2 regions of the Priestia sp. SIMBA_032 genome follow, and region 1 is predicted to be linked to the other one. Evidence: a T-box and tRNA genes for the amino acid it is inferred to sense, from the RefSeq annotation. Region 1 holds a T-box; the other holds one or more tRNA genes.
The links. The T-box of region 1 lies ahead of trpS (tryptophan--tRNA ligase). A T-box ahead of a tRNA ligase gene usually reads a tRNA of that ligase, here a tRNA-Trp.

Region 1 (8,235 bases):
GCCTTTAGCAATCATCAGCACTCTCGGTATGTCCTAGCTTTGAAATAATGGCATTTGAATAATAAACAAGAACGAAGGCTTTTCATAATTAATTTTTAGAAAAATAACATCATTTGGAATAAAAATTCCTTTCTCTGCCTATACTGATGGATAACAAACAGATAGTAAGTGAGGGGTAAATTATGCTATATCTTCATGATGTATGGGTTAATTGGTTTGAAGGCGAAGAAAACGGTTATAATGTGTGTCATTTCCATGAGTGGAGAAAAGATGATTGTGTAGAACTGCTCGATCAAGCACCGTTATTAAAAGTAAATCCGCTTTTATTTCATTACATTGAAAATGATCTTTCCGAGCTACCTCAACAACTACTACAAGATGTCTATCAGAAAGCATACATTCGGAAAAATCATGAACGCACGCAGGTTGAATATTGTTTTATTGTTACAGACGGAACGAATATTTTAGCAATTGATACGATGGGATATCATATTCCGATTCGAAAAAGCCGCTTAATTCCAAGACAAGAACAGTTGGTCTATGAAATGATTGCGGATCAAGAAGAGCTAGAATATAAGTTCAGTGAAGACGAGCTAAATAAAAAAGAGCATCATATTCTTTCGCCGTCTCCTGAAACGATGAGAGGATTAACACGTAAAGAACGTCAGCTAAAACAGCTGTTATTTATGGCACTTGATCAGCTACATACAACAAAAAATACAGCTCAAATCCGCTACTGGTACACAGAGTGGAATCCAACGAAATACGAAGACATTCAAGAGATGCCGTTTCAAGACGTATGGAATCAGCTATACGATGAAACGAAGTCAGGGTGGTCGCCGAAACATAAATTATTATGCGAGCGCTTAGTAAAAGGACAACCTTTCTTTGAAAAACTTTGGGAAATTGAACAAGAGCCAAAAGTTAATTAAAAAAACGACTGCATAGCAGTCGTTTTTTTTTAACGTTTACGGCCAATTCCCATTGCATTTCGCATTTTGCGAAGCATTTTATTCGCCGTTGCATTTGCTTTATCGGCACCTTGATCTAAAATATCATCTAGCTCGCTAGAATCAACTAATTCATAATATCTTTCTTGAATTGGAGCGAGTGCTTCAGCTACTACTTTAGCTGTGTCAGCTTTAAAGTCACCATAACCTTTGCCCTCGTACATTGCTTCAATGTCTTCGATTGATTTATTGGCTAGGATTGAATAAATACTTAATAAGTTTGAAATACCTGGCTTATTTTCTTTATCGTAGCGAACAATACCTTCTGAATCCGTTACGGCACTTTTGATTTTCTTTTCAATTGTTTTAGCGTCATCCAAGAGCGTAATAAAAGCTTTTTGGTTTGGATCAGATTTGCTCATTTTTTTCGTAGGATCTTGAAGAGACATGACGCGTGCGCCTACTTTTGGAATACGTACTTCAGGAATAGTGAAGATATCATTGTATTTTTTGTTAAAGCGCTCAGCTAAGTCACGGGTTAATTCTAAATGCTGCTTTTGATCTTCCCCAACTGGAACCAAATCGGTGTTGTATAAAAGAATATCAGCGGCCATTAGTGGAGGATAAGTTAATAATCCTGCTGATACTGCTTCTTTTCCAGCGGACTTATCTTTAAACTGAGTCATACGCTCAAGTTCACCGATATACGCTACGCACTGTAACATCCATCCCGCTTCCGTGTGGGCAGGCACTTCTGATTGAATAAATAAAGTTGATTTTGCTGGATCAATTCCTACTGCTACATACAGAGCAGCAAGGCTGCGAATGTTTTTACGAAGTGCTAAACGATCTTGAGGCGCTGTAATTGCATGCTGATCTACAATACAAAAATGACAATTATAGTCATGTTGAAGTTCAACAAATTGCTTCATCGCTCCAATGTAGTTACCTAAAGTGATTGTACCGCTTGGTTGAATACCTGAAAAAATTGTTTTCATCAAATCTTCCTTTCATCTGCACATATATGCTGCTAATTTACGGATACAACATAAAAAGGCCCATCCGCTCCTAGCTTAAGCTAGGGGCGAATGGACCGCGTTGCCACCCTAATTAGCACACATAATTGTGAACTATCTTTATTCATGTAACGTTGAGGTCAACGTTCAAGCTTTGCACTTGAAAGCTCCAAAGTCCATTCTGCAGGTTTCAATGTTTGTTCTCACCACCCACAAACTCTCTAAAAATGAAAATTCTGCATACTACTCTTTTTCACAGCTTTAATTATATAGTTATTCGTTATTATAACGCGAAAAAGCAGGAATTTAAACATCTTATCGCTAAAAAGTTTTATAAGACAATTTACTGGAATTTTTCTGCGGCAAAAAAAAGACAAGAACCGTTTAATTAAAGCATTTCTTGGTGAAAATTTGGTGGAGGATTTGGTAAAAATCTTTTATTTAGTATTTCTAATAACTTTGTAATACTATTGTAATACCTATACTACAAAAAAGATTTTAGACGTCAGACAAGTAGGCACAATCCTTATAAGATAAGGTTTTTTTCCTTATGATAAAAAAATACCATTAAATAATAGTATTGCAATAAATTTTTAAAATATTTATAATAGGCGTAACAAACATATTTTTTACAAAGGTATTACAATTTCTTAATTTTTCAGAAAACACAAAATAGACAATGTTTTGTTTCAATTAGCGAATTTTGTAATGAATGAGTCTTCTACATATTAAGCGCATACATTGGATTTACAGCATGTAAACAATTGATGACAGTTTCATAGGGTAGAAGAATAATTTTGCAGTGAGTTCTTTAACGCTCTACTATATGAAAAAATAACTGATTATTTTGTATTGAAAGATGATTAAGAAATTAGTGCATATCAAAAAAATATGGTTGCCACACAAACAAAATTTAATAGGGGGTAACATGCAATGAAGAAAAGGTTGTCGATTCTTTTCAGTTTGCTGCTTGTCATGAGCTTGTTTTTAGCTGCATGTGGATTTAACAAAGAATCTGGTGGCAGTGAAAATGCTAGCAGTGATGGCGGCGATAAGAAAAAAGAGCAAGAGCTTCGCGTAAATATTAAAACTGAGCCTTTTTCACTGAATCCAGGCTTAGCTAATGATTCAACATCATCAAACGTATTACTACAAACATTTGAAGGTTTAACTCGCATCGGTAAAGATGGAAAACCTGAAAATGCAATGGCGAAAGATGTGAAGATCAGCGATGATCAAACTAAATATACGTTTACGATTCGTGACGATGCAAAATGGTCAAACGGTGACCCTGTAACAGCAAAAGATTTCGAATATGCATGGAAGTGGGCGTTAGATCCTAAAAACGAATCACAATATGCATATCAATTATACTATGTTAAAAATGCACAAGCTGCTAATGAAGGAAAAGGTTCATTAGATGATGTTGCCGTTAAAGCAACAGATGATAAAACGCTTGAAGTAACATTAGAAAACCCAACGCCATATTTCTTAGAATTAACAGCTTTCTATACGTACTTCCCAGTGAATACAAAAATTGCTGAATCAAATGAAAAATGGTACACAAATGCAGGTGACAACTATACGTCAAACGGTCCTTTCAAATTAAAAACTTGGAAACATAATGACAAAATCGAGTTAGTTCCTAATGAAAACTATTGGGATAAAGATGCTGTAAAACTTAAAAAAGTTGAAATGTACATGATCAATGATAACAACACTGAACTTTCAATGTTCAAAAACGGTGAATTGGACTGGGCGGGTATGCCTACTGGTCAATTACCAGCTGATGCACTTCCTGAATTAAAGAAAGACGGTTCATTAAACATTCAAGAGATTGCAGGTACTTACTGGTACAAGTTTAATACAGAACAAAAACCTTTAGACAATGTGAACATTCGTAAAGCATTAGCTTATGCAATTGATCGTAAAGGTATTACGGAACAAATTACAAAAGACGGTTCAGTTCCAGCGATGGCAGCTGTACCACCAACAATGTTTAAAGATAACAAAAAAGGCTACTTCAAAGACAATGATGTGAAAAAAGCAAAAGAATATTTAGAAAAAGGCTTGAAAGAAATGGGCCTTAAAGATGCTTCAGAACTACCAGCAATTAAGGTTTCATACAACACGGATGAAAAACATGCAAAGATTGCACAAGCTGTTCAAGATATGTGGAAGAAAAACCTTGGTATTAAAGTACAGTTAGACAACTCTGAGTGGGCTGTTTACATTGAAAAATTACACCAAGGAGATTATCAAGTTGGGCGTATGGGCTGGTTAGGAGACTTTAACGATCCAATCAACTTCCTAGAGTTATTCCGTGACAAAAAAGGCGGAAACAATGATACAAACTGGGAAAATCCAGAATATAAAAAGTTATTAATTGACTCTCAAAAAGAAACTGATCCTAAGAAACGTCAGGCAATGTTGAAAAAAGCAGAAGGTATCTTCATGGATGAAATGCCAGTGGCACCAATCTATTTCTACACAAATGCTTGGGTACAAGACAAGCAGCTGAAAGATGTTGTGATGTCTGGACTTGGAGACATTCAGATTAAGTGGGCTCATTTTGAGTAAGTAACATCAATTGTGACAAAGGGTATATGGGGCCTGGTGCTCCATATACTTTTCTTTCTTGTGCGCGAATTTTGTAAAAATATGGAGGTGTGTCAGGGTGTTCAAATATATAGGAAAACGACTTATTTATATGTTTCTATCATTATGGCTGATCGTAACAGCGACCTTTTTCTTAATGCGTGCTGTTCCAGGAGGTCCATTCACATCAGAAAAGCAGCTTCCCCCTGAAATTCAAAAAAATCTAAATCAGTATTACGGTTTAGACCAGCCTTGGTACCATCAGTACTTTGATTACTTAACATCAATTTTAAAGTGGGATTTTGGGCCATCTTTCAAATATAAAGGCCAAACGGTAAATGATTTGATTAACGGCGGTTTCCCTGTTTCATTCATGCTAGGGATGGAAGCTATTTTAATAGCAATTGCTATTGGTGTAGTACTTGGTGTTATTGCTGCTTTAAAACATAACAAGTGGCAAGATTACACGGCGATGGTTATTGCAGTTCTAGGAATCTCAGTTCCGAGTTTTATCATGGCAGCGGTATTACAATACGTTCTGGCTATGAAACTACAAATTTTTCCGGTTGCACGCTGGGAATCTTGGGCACACACGGTGTTACCAGCTCTCGCGCTTGCTTCAACCCCTATGGCGTTTATCGCACGGTTAACTCGGTCGAGTATGCTTGAAGTATTAAGCAATGATTATATTCGTACAGCGAAAGCAAAAGGTTTAAGCAGAGGCGTTATTACAGTTAAGCATGCCATGCGAAATGCGATGCTTCCAGTCGTATCCTATATGGGACCTTTAGTAGCAGGGATTTTAACGGGTAGCTTTGTTATTGAAAAAATATTTGGTATCCCGGGATTAGGTTCACACTTTGTGCTCAGTATCTCAAACCGAGATTATACAACGATTATGGGCGTAACGGTGTTCTACAGTATTTTACTACTTTTTTGTATCTTGCTTGTAGATATTGCATACGGCTTCATTGACCCTCGAATTAAACTTACAGGTGCTAAGAAAGGAGAGTAACTATGCAGCAACTTCCGAAAATTCCTAAAGAAATGTTTGAAACAGCAGGGATTGACCGCGCTCAGGCAGAAAAGATTGAAAAACCGAGTCTTTCATTCTGGCAAGATGTTTTTATTCGTTTTCGCAAAAATAAGCTTGCTATGTTTGGTGTAGTACTAATGGTTCTCCTTGTTTTTATGGCTATATTTGGTCCATTGATGGTGAAATATGATTATGCAACCAATGATTTACTGAATGCTAACCAGGCTCCATCTTCTGAGCACTGGTTCGGTACAGATGAATTAGGGCGTGATGTTTTTGCTCGTACGTGGGAAGGCGCTCGTATTTCATTATTTATCGGATTAGCAGCAGCTTTAATTGATTTATTCATCGGCGTAATTTGGGGAAGCATCTCTGGATACCGGGGCGGCCGTACGGATGAAACAATGATGCGTGTTGCGGATATCTTATATGGTGTTCCTTACCTTTTACTGGTTATTATTTTAATGGTTATGCTTGGCCAAGGGTTAGGCACGATGATTTTGGCGATGACCATTACTGGCTGGATTAACATGGCCCGTATTGTACGTGGACAAGTATTGCAGTTGAAAAACCAAGAGTACGTAATGGCTTCACAAACATTAGGAGCAACCACAAAACGTATTTTATTTAAACATCTTATTCCTAACGCAACAGGTCCAATTTTAGTAACAATGACACTAACGATTCCTTCAGCAATCTTTACAGAAGCATTTTTAAGCTACTTGGGACTAGGCGTTCCGGCACCGCTTGCAAGCTGGGGAACAATGGCTTCAGAAGGCTTACCTGCTTTGGAATACTATCCTTGGCGCTTATTTTTCCCAGGTTTGTTTATCTGTTTAACAATCTTAGCGTTCAACGTAATTGGTGATGGATTACGAGATGCGTTAGATCCAAAACTACGTAAGTAAGGAAGTGGACTCATATGTCACGTTTATTAGAAGTAAAAAATTTAGCTGTATCATTTAAAACATATGGCGGAGAAGTTCAAGCCGTTCGCGGCGTTAACTTCCACTTAAATAAAGGTGAAACGCTAGCAATTGTTGGTGAGTCAGGATCTGGTAAAAGTGTAACTTCACAAACGATCATGCGCCTTATTCCGATGCCTCCTGGCCGAATCAAAAGCGGTGAAATGCTGTTTGACGGCATTGATTTAGCAAAGAAAACGGATAAAGAAATGGAAGCTATTCGCGGTAAAGATATCGGTATGATCTTCCAAGATCCGATGACTTCTTTAAATCCGACGATGAAAGTTGGAGCTCAAATTGGTGAAGTCGTAATCAAGCATTCCAAAGTGTCTAAAGCAGAAGCGAAAAAACGTGCGGTCGAGTTATTAACGCTTGTAGGGATTCCTTTTCCAGAACAGCGTGTGAATCAATATCCGCATGAATTCAGCGGCGGGATGAGACAGCGTGTTGTTATTGCAATGGCTCTTGCTTCTAATCCGAAGTTACTAATCGCTGATGAACCAACAACGGCGCTTGATGTAACAATTCAAGCTCAAATTTTAGAGTTGATGAAAGACATTCAGAAAAAAACGGATACATCTATTATCTTTATTACCCATGATCTTGGTGTAGTAGCAAATGTAGCAGATCGAGTAGCTGTTATGTACGCTGGTCAAATTGTTGAAATGGGCACAGTCGATGAAGTGTTTTATGATCCAAAACATCCCTATACGTGGGGACTGCTAGCTTCTATGCCAAGCTTAGATAACGAGGCAGAAGAAGAGCTTGCTGCTATTCCTGGAACGCCGCCAGATTTAACGAATCCTCCAAAGGGAGATGCATTTGCAGCGCGAAATCCATACGCAATGAAAATTGATTTTGAGCAAGAACCTCCAATGTTCAAAATATCTGATACGCACTATGCAAAAACTTGGCTGTTACATCCCGATGCACCAAAAGTAGAGCCGCCTGCTTCAGTTCAGCGCCGCCTGCGTAAAGTTGATAATGTATACAGTACACCTGTACTCGTAGCAAAGGATGGTGAATAACATGACAGATAAATTATTAGAGATTAAAGGGTTAAAGCAGCATTTTTTCACAAGCAAAGGAACAATTAAAGCAGTTGATGGTCTGACATTTGACATCTTCCGCGGAGAGACATTAGGGCTTGTAGGTGAATCCGGTTGCGGAAAGTCAACAACAGGCAGAACGATTATTCGTCTATACAACGCTACTAGTGGTGAGGTGCTATTCAATGGCGAAAACGTACATGGTCGTAAATCTCGCTCGGAGCTTAAAAAATTCAATCGTAAAATGCAAATGATTTTCCAAGATCCATATGCGTCGCTTAACCCTCGTATGACCGTAGCAGATATCATTGCAGAAGGCATTGATATTCACGGCTTAGCCAAGACCAAAAAGGAGCGTATGGCAAAGGTTCACGAGCTTCTTGAAACAGTGGGGCTTAACAAAGAACATGCCAATCGCTATCCACATGAGTTTAGTGGCGGCCAGCGTCAGCGTATCGGTATTGCAAGAGCACTGGCAGTAGAACCTGATTTTATCATCGCAGATGAACCAATCTCAGCTTTGGACGTATCTATACAAGCTCAAGTTGTTAACTTAATGAAGAAGTTACAGCGTGAACGTGGACTAACATATTTATTTATCGCCCATGATTTGTCAATGGT
Region 2 (8,235 bases), on a different contig from region 1:
ATGAATAAGTAGAAAAATGCCACACTAAAGAGTGAAAAAATGAAAAGGAGCACTATGATGAAAAAATTCCCATACAATAAAGATAAACAACAATCGTTTCAAGCAGCACAGCAAGGGCATAAAGAAGCAGTAGATGCATATGAACAGGCAAATGAAGCTAAAAATGATGCATCGTATGGACATGAAGCGAAGCAAGCGATAGGTGAAGTAAATGAAGCCTCTCAGCAAATCGAGAACGCGCTTGAAAATGCTTCTGAAACACAGCGTCAGCGTTTAAGCGAGTTTCAGCAAGATATAAAAGATATGGAAAACGATCTTAATCAATAAAAGAGCCGCTCTTTTACTTAGAGCAGGTTCACAGTAGGGTATAAATTAAATTGCAAAAGCAGAAGATAATGAACTTCTGCTTTTTTTATTGGTAGTGTAAACGTAGGTTTCATTTATACAATTACTTCTAGCTGTCGTTTGGAGGGAAAGGCGAAGTCTTGCACGGAAATCAACAGTGGTGTAACAAATAATCCATCATTTCATTCTTATTTTAAAAGGTATAGAAGTTAAAAAAGTAAGAATCCTAATAAAAAGAAACGATAAGAATGGAAAGGGATTGTGACAGGAAACATGCTAATAAATATACTAATAATGATTGCCGTATTGTACTTCATATATATATTCGTAACTGCAGTGGTACTGTTTTATGTCCCTTTGCACCAGGGAAAAGACTTAAAAGTAATGAATACTGAGAATTTTTACGGAAAGAAAGAATCCACAGACCGCGTTATGCTTTTGGAAAACGGTTATTTTTCAGGGCTTGTTCGGATGCAGATGATTCAAGAAGCGAGGCATACAATCGATATTGCGTACTTTTCCATAGGTAAAGGTCGTTCTTCGGATTTACTTATGGGCGCTTTGTTCGAAGCTGCCGACCGAGGTATACGTATTCGAGTGCTGTTAGACGGGATCTCTCATGGGTTAAAAGGCAAGAGAAAAAATGTTCTGTATGCTCTAGCTTTCCACAATAATATTGAATTAAAGTACTATGAGCCCTTTACTATTCTTAAACCTTGGACATGGCATAATCGTCTTCACGATAAAATAATAGTAGTCGATGGCCAATTAGGTATTAGTGGAGGACGAAATATTGGAGATAAATACTTGGCCAGTCAACCAAATAAAAATTTTGTTTATGACCGTGATGTGCTAATTTATAACACAAAGCAAGAAAGTAATAGTGTCATTCTCTCAATGGAGAAGTATGTAGAGAAATTATGGAACCACCCGTATACACGCAAAGCTTTTCCAAAGCTCAAGAAGACTAAAGAATTTCGTGGCCTTTCAGGAAAGAAATTGTTAATAGATCAATACGAAGAGGCCAAAAGAGCAAACGAACCTTTTGTCCATCCTTATATTGTATGGAGAGAATCAACCATGCCTACAAGAAAGGTTTCTTTTATTACAAATCCTATTCAACGAATGAATAAAAGCCCTTTCATATGGAAAACGTTTATTAAGCTTTCCCAGCAAGCTGAAAAATCCATTGTCGTTCAAAGTCCTTATATTGTACCAACAAAAGAGATGGAACAGTATATAGATAAGTCAGTAAAATCTAAAGTGCAAAGAATTATTTTAACTAATTCGATTACATCCACTCCAAATGCTATGGCTTTTTCTGCATACTTGGGAGTAAAGAATCGCGTTATAAAAGCTGGTTCAAAGCTTTATGAATATCAAAAGCCTTATTCAATTCACGGGAAATCTGTTGTTTATGATCAGCGTTTAAGTGCAGTTGGTTCTTTTAACTTAGATTCACGTTCAGTATTTTTAAATACTGAATCCATGGTTATGATAGATAGTGAAGAATTTGCAGCCGAGCTAACAGGAGCTATTGAAACTAAGATTTCTCACAGTACGCTTGTGGGAAACGAGGGAGAACCTGTGGGTTTTAATACGGATTCTCAAAAAAATGTCCCTCCTGTAAAATCTGCACTCCTACATATCCTTTCAGTCTTCACGCGATTTTGGAGACATTTTGTATAGTTCCGCCCTGTGCCTAAAAAAGGCTTTTACTGAAAATCAATGGTAGAATTAAAAGCTACTGCAACTGGCGGAGGGGAGTATAAAAAGCTGTGATATGCCTCACAGTTTTTTGAAATCGCTAGTACTAGTCATGATTCTTAAAAAGACCTATTGACGAAATTTCATATATGTTTTATTATAATATAGCGTCGTCAATAAACGAGGTTCTTTTGAAGAAATCATTTCTAGGGGCATAGTTTAAAGGTAGAACTACGGTCTCCAAAACCGTCAGTGTGGGTTCGATTCCTACTGCCCCTGCCATTTTGGAGTTATCTTTTAATTCACACGCGGGTGTGGCGGAATTGGCAGACGCGCTAGACTTAGGATCTAGTGTCTTATGACGTGGGGGTTCAAGTCCCTTCACCCGCATCTTTACTTTCATATACGCGCGGAAGTAGTTCAGTGGTAGAACACCACCTTGCCAAGGTGGGGGTCGCGAGTTCGAACCTCGTCTTCCGCTTCTTTTCAAAAGCAGTTTGCATGTGCAAACTGCTTTTTTTGTTGTAGAAATAAAGATTTTTACGATGCGGTTTTTAATTAGAAATAGTTTATTAAAGCAATGCTGCTTATACGTGTTGTTTTCGTGAATATACACATAATATTGGGGTTACATTAAAAGCTAATGAATGATACGTGAAGACATCTAATATGGTCTTTAAGATAGGGGAGAGTCCTATGGAATCTAGTTGGTTTTCAATTATACCGTTTTTAATTGTTATTCCCATAGCTATTTTTACCAAACAAGTGCTGCCAGGGTTGTTTTTAGGCTTATTAGTAGGTGCTTATTTGATTGAACATTCGATTGTCGGAGGTGTTGAAAAGCTACTTCACTACGTTGTACAAGCTCTTAGAAATAAAAGTAATATAGAAATCGTCGTCTTTTTATACGCGTTTTCAGGGCTTATCGGAATGATTAAGATGGCTGGAGGAGTTAAAGGTTTTGTGGAAACAGCTGCAGAAAGAATTGATACAAGAAAAAAAGCTCTTATTTTAACCTATGTTTCAACCATGGGAACATTCAGTGCTCCCACATTTCGTTTTGTGACGATCGCGCCCATCATGAGAGCACTACTCAAAAAGGTGAAAATGACGACAGCAGAGCTAGGGTTTGTTATTGAAACAACTGCTACTCCTGTTATTGTCTTAATTCCTGTGGCAACGGCATTTGTAGGGTATATGGTCTCAATCATTCAAATGGCAATTGATCATCAAGGCATAAAACAAGACGCTTATTCTTTGTTTATTCAAAGCATTCCTTATAACTTCTTTTCGATTGTGATTATTCTAGTAGGGATTTATTTCAGCTTTTTTCATCATTCAACATCTACGGCTCCTATGAAGCTAGAGGAAGAAGACGAAAAAGATTGGCATGATTGTCATCCTTGCGTGTCGAAGGATTTGCCTTCTAAGCCTTGGAATTTGTTAGTACCTTTACTTATTGTGATTTCACTTACCTTATTTTTAACATGGTGGAGCGGGCATCACAAGAGCCACACCTTTTTTGAAGCATTTATTAAAGCAGACGTGTTAGAAGCGATGGTAGTAGCTTTAATTATCACTACGTTAATTACCCTCATTTTTTTCTTATTTCAGCGCTTTACATTACAGAATTTGCTTAATGGTTTTATTACAGGAGGCAATGACTTAATGTCCGTTATTCTGCTGTTATCGGTAGTATGGGGATTATCCGCTGTTACAGAAGACTTAGGTTTTTCAAATTTTGTGACGGCACATTCCAAGTGGATTCCTCAAATGTTTGTCACTCCTTTTATGTTTGTGTTTGGAGCTGCTATTTCTTACTTTATCGGGTCTGCTTGGGGAACGTGGGGGATTTTAATGCCGCTTGGCGTATCGCTTGCAAGTTCTGCAGATCTTTCTTTGCCATTAATTATCGGTGCGGTGTTTGCGAGCGGTTCCTTTGGAGCATTTTCTTCACCTTTAAGCGACGATACGAATACCATCGCCAAAATATTAGATTTATCTGTTATTGAATATGCCAAGTACAAATTAAAGCCAGCTTTAATTGCAGCGGGAATAACAGTTGCTTTTTATCTTGTTGTATCTTTCATGTTTTGAGTGCGAGAAATAGCCATCTATTTATTATCAATTTTTCATTTTTTTCAGCTTAAAGTATGCATACAGTCCTAATGACAGGCATACTAGCATGATACAAGTAAGCGGAAATAAGATGGTATTAACAAAATGATCATAAAACCATATATACACGAACATCACCTCGATAATTTTAAATAAAGTAGCTGTACCTATTAATAAAGGTAAGGTTCTCAGAAAGCAAATTCTTAAAAGAAGACTCTGCTTGTTCACTGCTTGTTTGATTTTTAAAGAACGAAGGCATAAATGAAAGCACCCTTACTATAGTTTTTATTAATTTGACCAAAAACCGTATAATTATGTAATTTTTAACAAAGCATCTTTTGCATGACGGTAAATAAAAATGACGACCCTATGAGGTAAGTAAAGATTAGGTGAGGAGAGAAAATGATGAAAATTATTGGAGTTAGCCTGCTGCCATTTGGATCAGCGATCGCTCTTTCTGTAGGAATTGATCTTTTTCAAGGAAAGAACGTACTGCAGGCACTATAACTATACAATGCTTTAAGCCCGTTTCGTGTAACGGAGTTGGCCGAATTATTTGTCCTTTTTTCTCTTTTATTTTTCTTTTTCACAGAGTCGCTTTATCTTCTTTTAAAGAAGCGGCAACAAAAACAACAGTAACTTGGTGCAAAGAGGTTTTTATATCTTCACTATCGAAACAAGTGTATAAAAGATAGCTTTGAGATAGGGGAGAACGACATGAATATTGAGACTAACAGATTACTAATACGCAAATTTAAATATGAAGATTGGCAAGATGTCTACGCATATACATCTGATGCTCATGTCATGAAGTACATACCAGAAGGTGTTTTTAGTAAGGATGATGCGAAGAAATTTGTAAATGAAAATATGAAAGGAAATGTTAAAAATTTTCCAGTTTTATTAAAAAACGAAAAAAATTTAATTGGTCATATCGTCTTTTTTACCTATTTTGGGGACCATACTTATGAAATTGGCTGGGTATTTAATTCTCTCTATTATCAGAAAGGATATGCTTCAGAAGCAGCAAAAGCAATAGTGGACTATGGCTTTAACACAATGAAACTGCATCGGATTATTGCTACTTGTCAACCTGAAAACACGCCTTCTTATCGTGTTATGGAGAAGATCGGGATGAGAAGAGAAGGGTATTTTAAAAAATGTATTCCAACCGAAAAAGGATGGTGGGATGAATATTATTATGCGATTTTAAAGGAAGAGTGGAAATGAGCTTTACTTTTGCGGAATTACATTTTCCGAGCTGTAAAGATGAAAACAAGCCCAATTTTTAAAAAATGAGCAGAAAAGTAAACCAAAACGTCTAGGCAGACATACAATAAGCTATCCATGAGAAACACCCCATGTTTGAACCTTCTTTGTTTTAGCAACAGAAAATTACGTTGAAAGGGAGTGCTTGTATGTCTAATGCTGGATGTGGATTTGGTTCTGGTTTCGCTTTATTAGTTGTATTATTTATTCTATTAGTAATTATCGGATGTAGTTGTTATAGCGGTGGTTACGGTGGCTACTACGGCTGCTAATTATATCACTGAATAGCCTAAAGGATACCCTTTAGGCTATTTTGTGTTCATTATAAAAAGCTGGAACAGATGATTAGTCAGCAGGCTCAGTATCAACATGTGATTCAATTTTTTTCTCTTTCGGCAATTGGTCAATAGAAGCCCAAGGCACGCGGCGAGGCTTATATTCAATCGCATCAGTAGAGTAAATGGCCACGCTTACGACTCCCCCGTGTACCTGCGCTCGAATCAACAAAGGATCACTGTACGTATTTTTAAAATGAAAGTCAGGTCCATACCAGCTGACGGTAGCGTCTCGCCCAGGAGGTACGTAGGAAACACTGCGGCTGTGTGAGTAACGCTGCGTAATTGTGACGCCAGCGTTATCGACGGCGTTAAATAAGGTAGAAGAAACTTGGCAAATCCCTCCTCCAACTCCTTCAGAATACTCTCCTTTTACAATGATTGGCGCACGCATATATCCTTTTGCTGCCGTTCTTTTTCCAACGGTTTGATTAAAAGAGAAAACTTCCCCAGGAAATATGACGCTGCTGTCTAGTGATTTGGCCGCAAGAGAAATATTGTGAGAACGATTTTTATTACGAGGGTTAAATCCCGTATGATAATGACCGATTTGCTTAATTCGAATCGTTGCAAGCAGCTCCTTATCCACGCGAGGCGGAACAGGAAGCGTCGGGATTTCTAGTGTTGACGTACCGCCATTAAAAAAATAAGTATAAAATTTCTCCGCAAAATCTTTATGATATAGTTTGACACCCGCTTGCTCAGGAACAATTTGTCCGCTTTTATCAATGCGGGCATTTATGGGCTCTCTATATGTTTTTTTATCCAATTCTTTTAGAAGAAGGTTGTATCGATCATGATCAACCATAGGTACAGGAAGAAGAGGTACTGCCACTTTGTCCCGTTCAATCCGTTCAATTGGTTTACCGTCATGAGTAATAGATAGGTGGTCTTGTGAAGAAAGAGGTTGAATGAGCATTAAAAGTCCAACCATCCAAGTGAAATTCATATCATATACCTCGCTTTCACCTGTTAGTATGAATAAAATGAACCGTTTAATGTATAGGATTCACAAGCTCTTTTTTGTATTATTTTCCATGAGTCGAGCGTGTAAAAATTTCTATTTATAATTGTATGTGTACTTTCGCATATTACATAGAGAAACTACAAGGTAATGAGGGTAGACAATGACAAAATTGATGATTTTAGTCTTTATGCTTATTAGTTTTTTTGTGCATCCCCAAAAGATGAAAGCAGAAGAAAACCTTACGTACTTTCCGGTAAGTGATACAGGAAAAGTATTAAAGTGGAAACGTGTAGAAAGCTTACTGCCAAAGGGGAAAAAATTTAAAGTTATTGATGTAGAAACCGGTTTTTACTTTTATGTGCAGCGAAGAGCAGGCTCACACCATGCAGATGTTCAGCCGCTTACACGTCAAGATACGAAAGTAATGAAGCACTTATATAATGGAAAATGGAGCTGGAACCGAAGAGCTGTTCTTATTCCGTTTAAAGGCCAAATGCTTGCAGCTTCCATGAATGGAATGCCTCACGGAGCCGGTGCGCTTGACAATGGGTTCCCCGGTCATTTTTGCATTCATTTTGCAGGAAGTACGACTCACAAGTCTCAAAATGTGGATCCAAGTCATCAGTTAATGGTATTAAAAGCAGGAGGAAAGCTTGATGAATATGCATTAAAAGCTGAGCCGGCAGAAGTCGTCAATATGTTTTTAACGGGATTAAAGCAAGATGACGATGCCTTAATGCAGCCGGTTTTGCGCGTGAAGCAAGAGCATAAGCTATGGACAAAACTGCATAGTATCTCCACTATTTATTATAAAACGGCCTTATTTCATGCAAAAAAGTATAAAACAAAAGAGAAAATCGCCGTAGATTGTCTTATTTATTACGAAGATAAAGGGGCTCAAAAGACAACGATGGTTTTTACTTTAAAAAGAAATCCGTTAACAAACGGGTGGGAAATTTCTTCTCTTACACTGTAATGAACCATTATCGCTTAAAAACACATCTGACAAAAAACAGATGTGTTTTTAAGCATTTGTTTAGCTCTTTAGCCGTTCGCAATGTTATGGTGGAAAAACGTGCCTTACATACGATAGAAAAGAATAAAAAAGGGTGTAAGTAATAATATTACTCTTTCTACAAAGAACTCTACAGAACGAAAGGAGAGGGTGTTTATTTTCTCATATTGGTTTAGCCGCTTAGTCGCTGCAGATCCTGGACGAAAAAGGCTCAAAACGGCTTCTAAAGCTACAATCAGCGTCATTACAGCGGTCGTTATTATGCTGATTGTATTAAAAGCAGCGGGAAGCTCACAAATTACCGCTGCTATTTTATCGGGCGTAATCGGCCTGATGGGTATATTGGTTGTGAATGATGAAACAACAAAAGCAAAAAAAGTGACAACAGGCTTAGTAGCACTTTCTAGTGCCGTTTCTCTCGGCATTGGCTCGTTTCTATCACGATATGGACAAGCAGAAAATGTTTTTCTCGTTCTGCT

Region 2: it has a tRNA-Trp gene. The T-box ahead of trpS (tryptophan--tRNA ligase) is inferred to sense a tRNA for this amino acid. The anticodon was not compared.

The regions. Positions count from the first base shown of each region.
Region 1 covers NZ_JAWRXD010000001.1:1,114,643-1,122,877, reverse strand. Annotated here, with positions in the region: gene SB717_RS05600 (YjbA family protein) at 183-932, shown strand; gene trpS (tryptophan--tRNA ligase) at 962-1,951, opposite strand; T-box leader at 2,028-2,232, opposite strand; gene SB717_RS05590 (peptide ABC transporter substrate-binding protein) at 2,900-4,546, shown strand; gene SB717_RS05585 (ABC transporter permease) at 4,644-5,579, shown strand; gene SB717_RS05580 (ABC transporter permease) at 5,582-6,508, shown strand; gene SB717_RS05575 (ABC transporter ATP-binding protein) at 6,523-7,593, shown strand; gene SB717_RS05570 (ABC transporter ATP-binding protein) at 7,595-8,235, shown strand, end outside.
Region 2 covers NZ_JAWRXD010000003.1:387,287-395,521, reverse strand. Annotated here, with positions in the region: gene SB717_RS12170 (hypothetical protein) at 58-327, shown strand; gene SB717_RS12165 (phospholipase D-like domain-containing protein) at 640-2,034, shown strand; tRNA gene SB717_RS12160 (tRNA-Trp) at 2,261-2,334, shown strand; tRNA gene SB717_RS12155 (tRNA-Leu) at 2,361-2,442, shown strand; tRNA gene SB717_RS12150 (tRNA-Gly) at 2,462-2,533, shown strand; gene SB717_RS12145 (Na+/H+ antiporter NhaC family protein) at 2,749-4,149, shown strand; partial or broken gene SB717_RS40235 (YczF family membrane protein) at 4,573-4,809, shown strand; gene SB717_RS12140 (GNAT family N-acetyltransferase) at 4,888-5,400, shown strand; gene SB717_RS12135 (YjcZ family sporulation protein) at 5,589-5,711, shown strand; gene SB717_RS12130 (VanW family protein) at 5,785-6,723, opposite strand; gene SB717_RS12125 (hypothetical protein) at 6,902-7,717, shown strand; gene SB717_RS12120 (FUSC family protein) at 7,907-8,235, shown strand, end outside.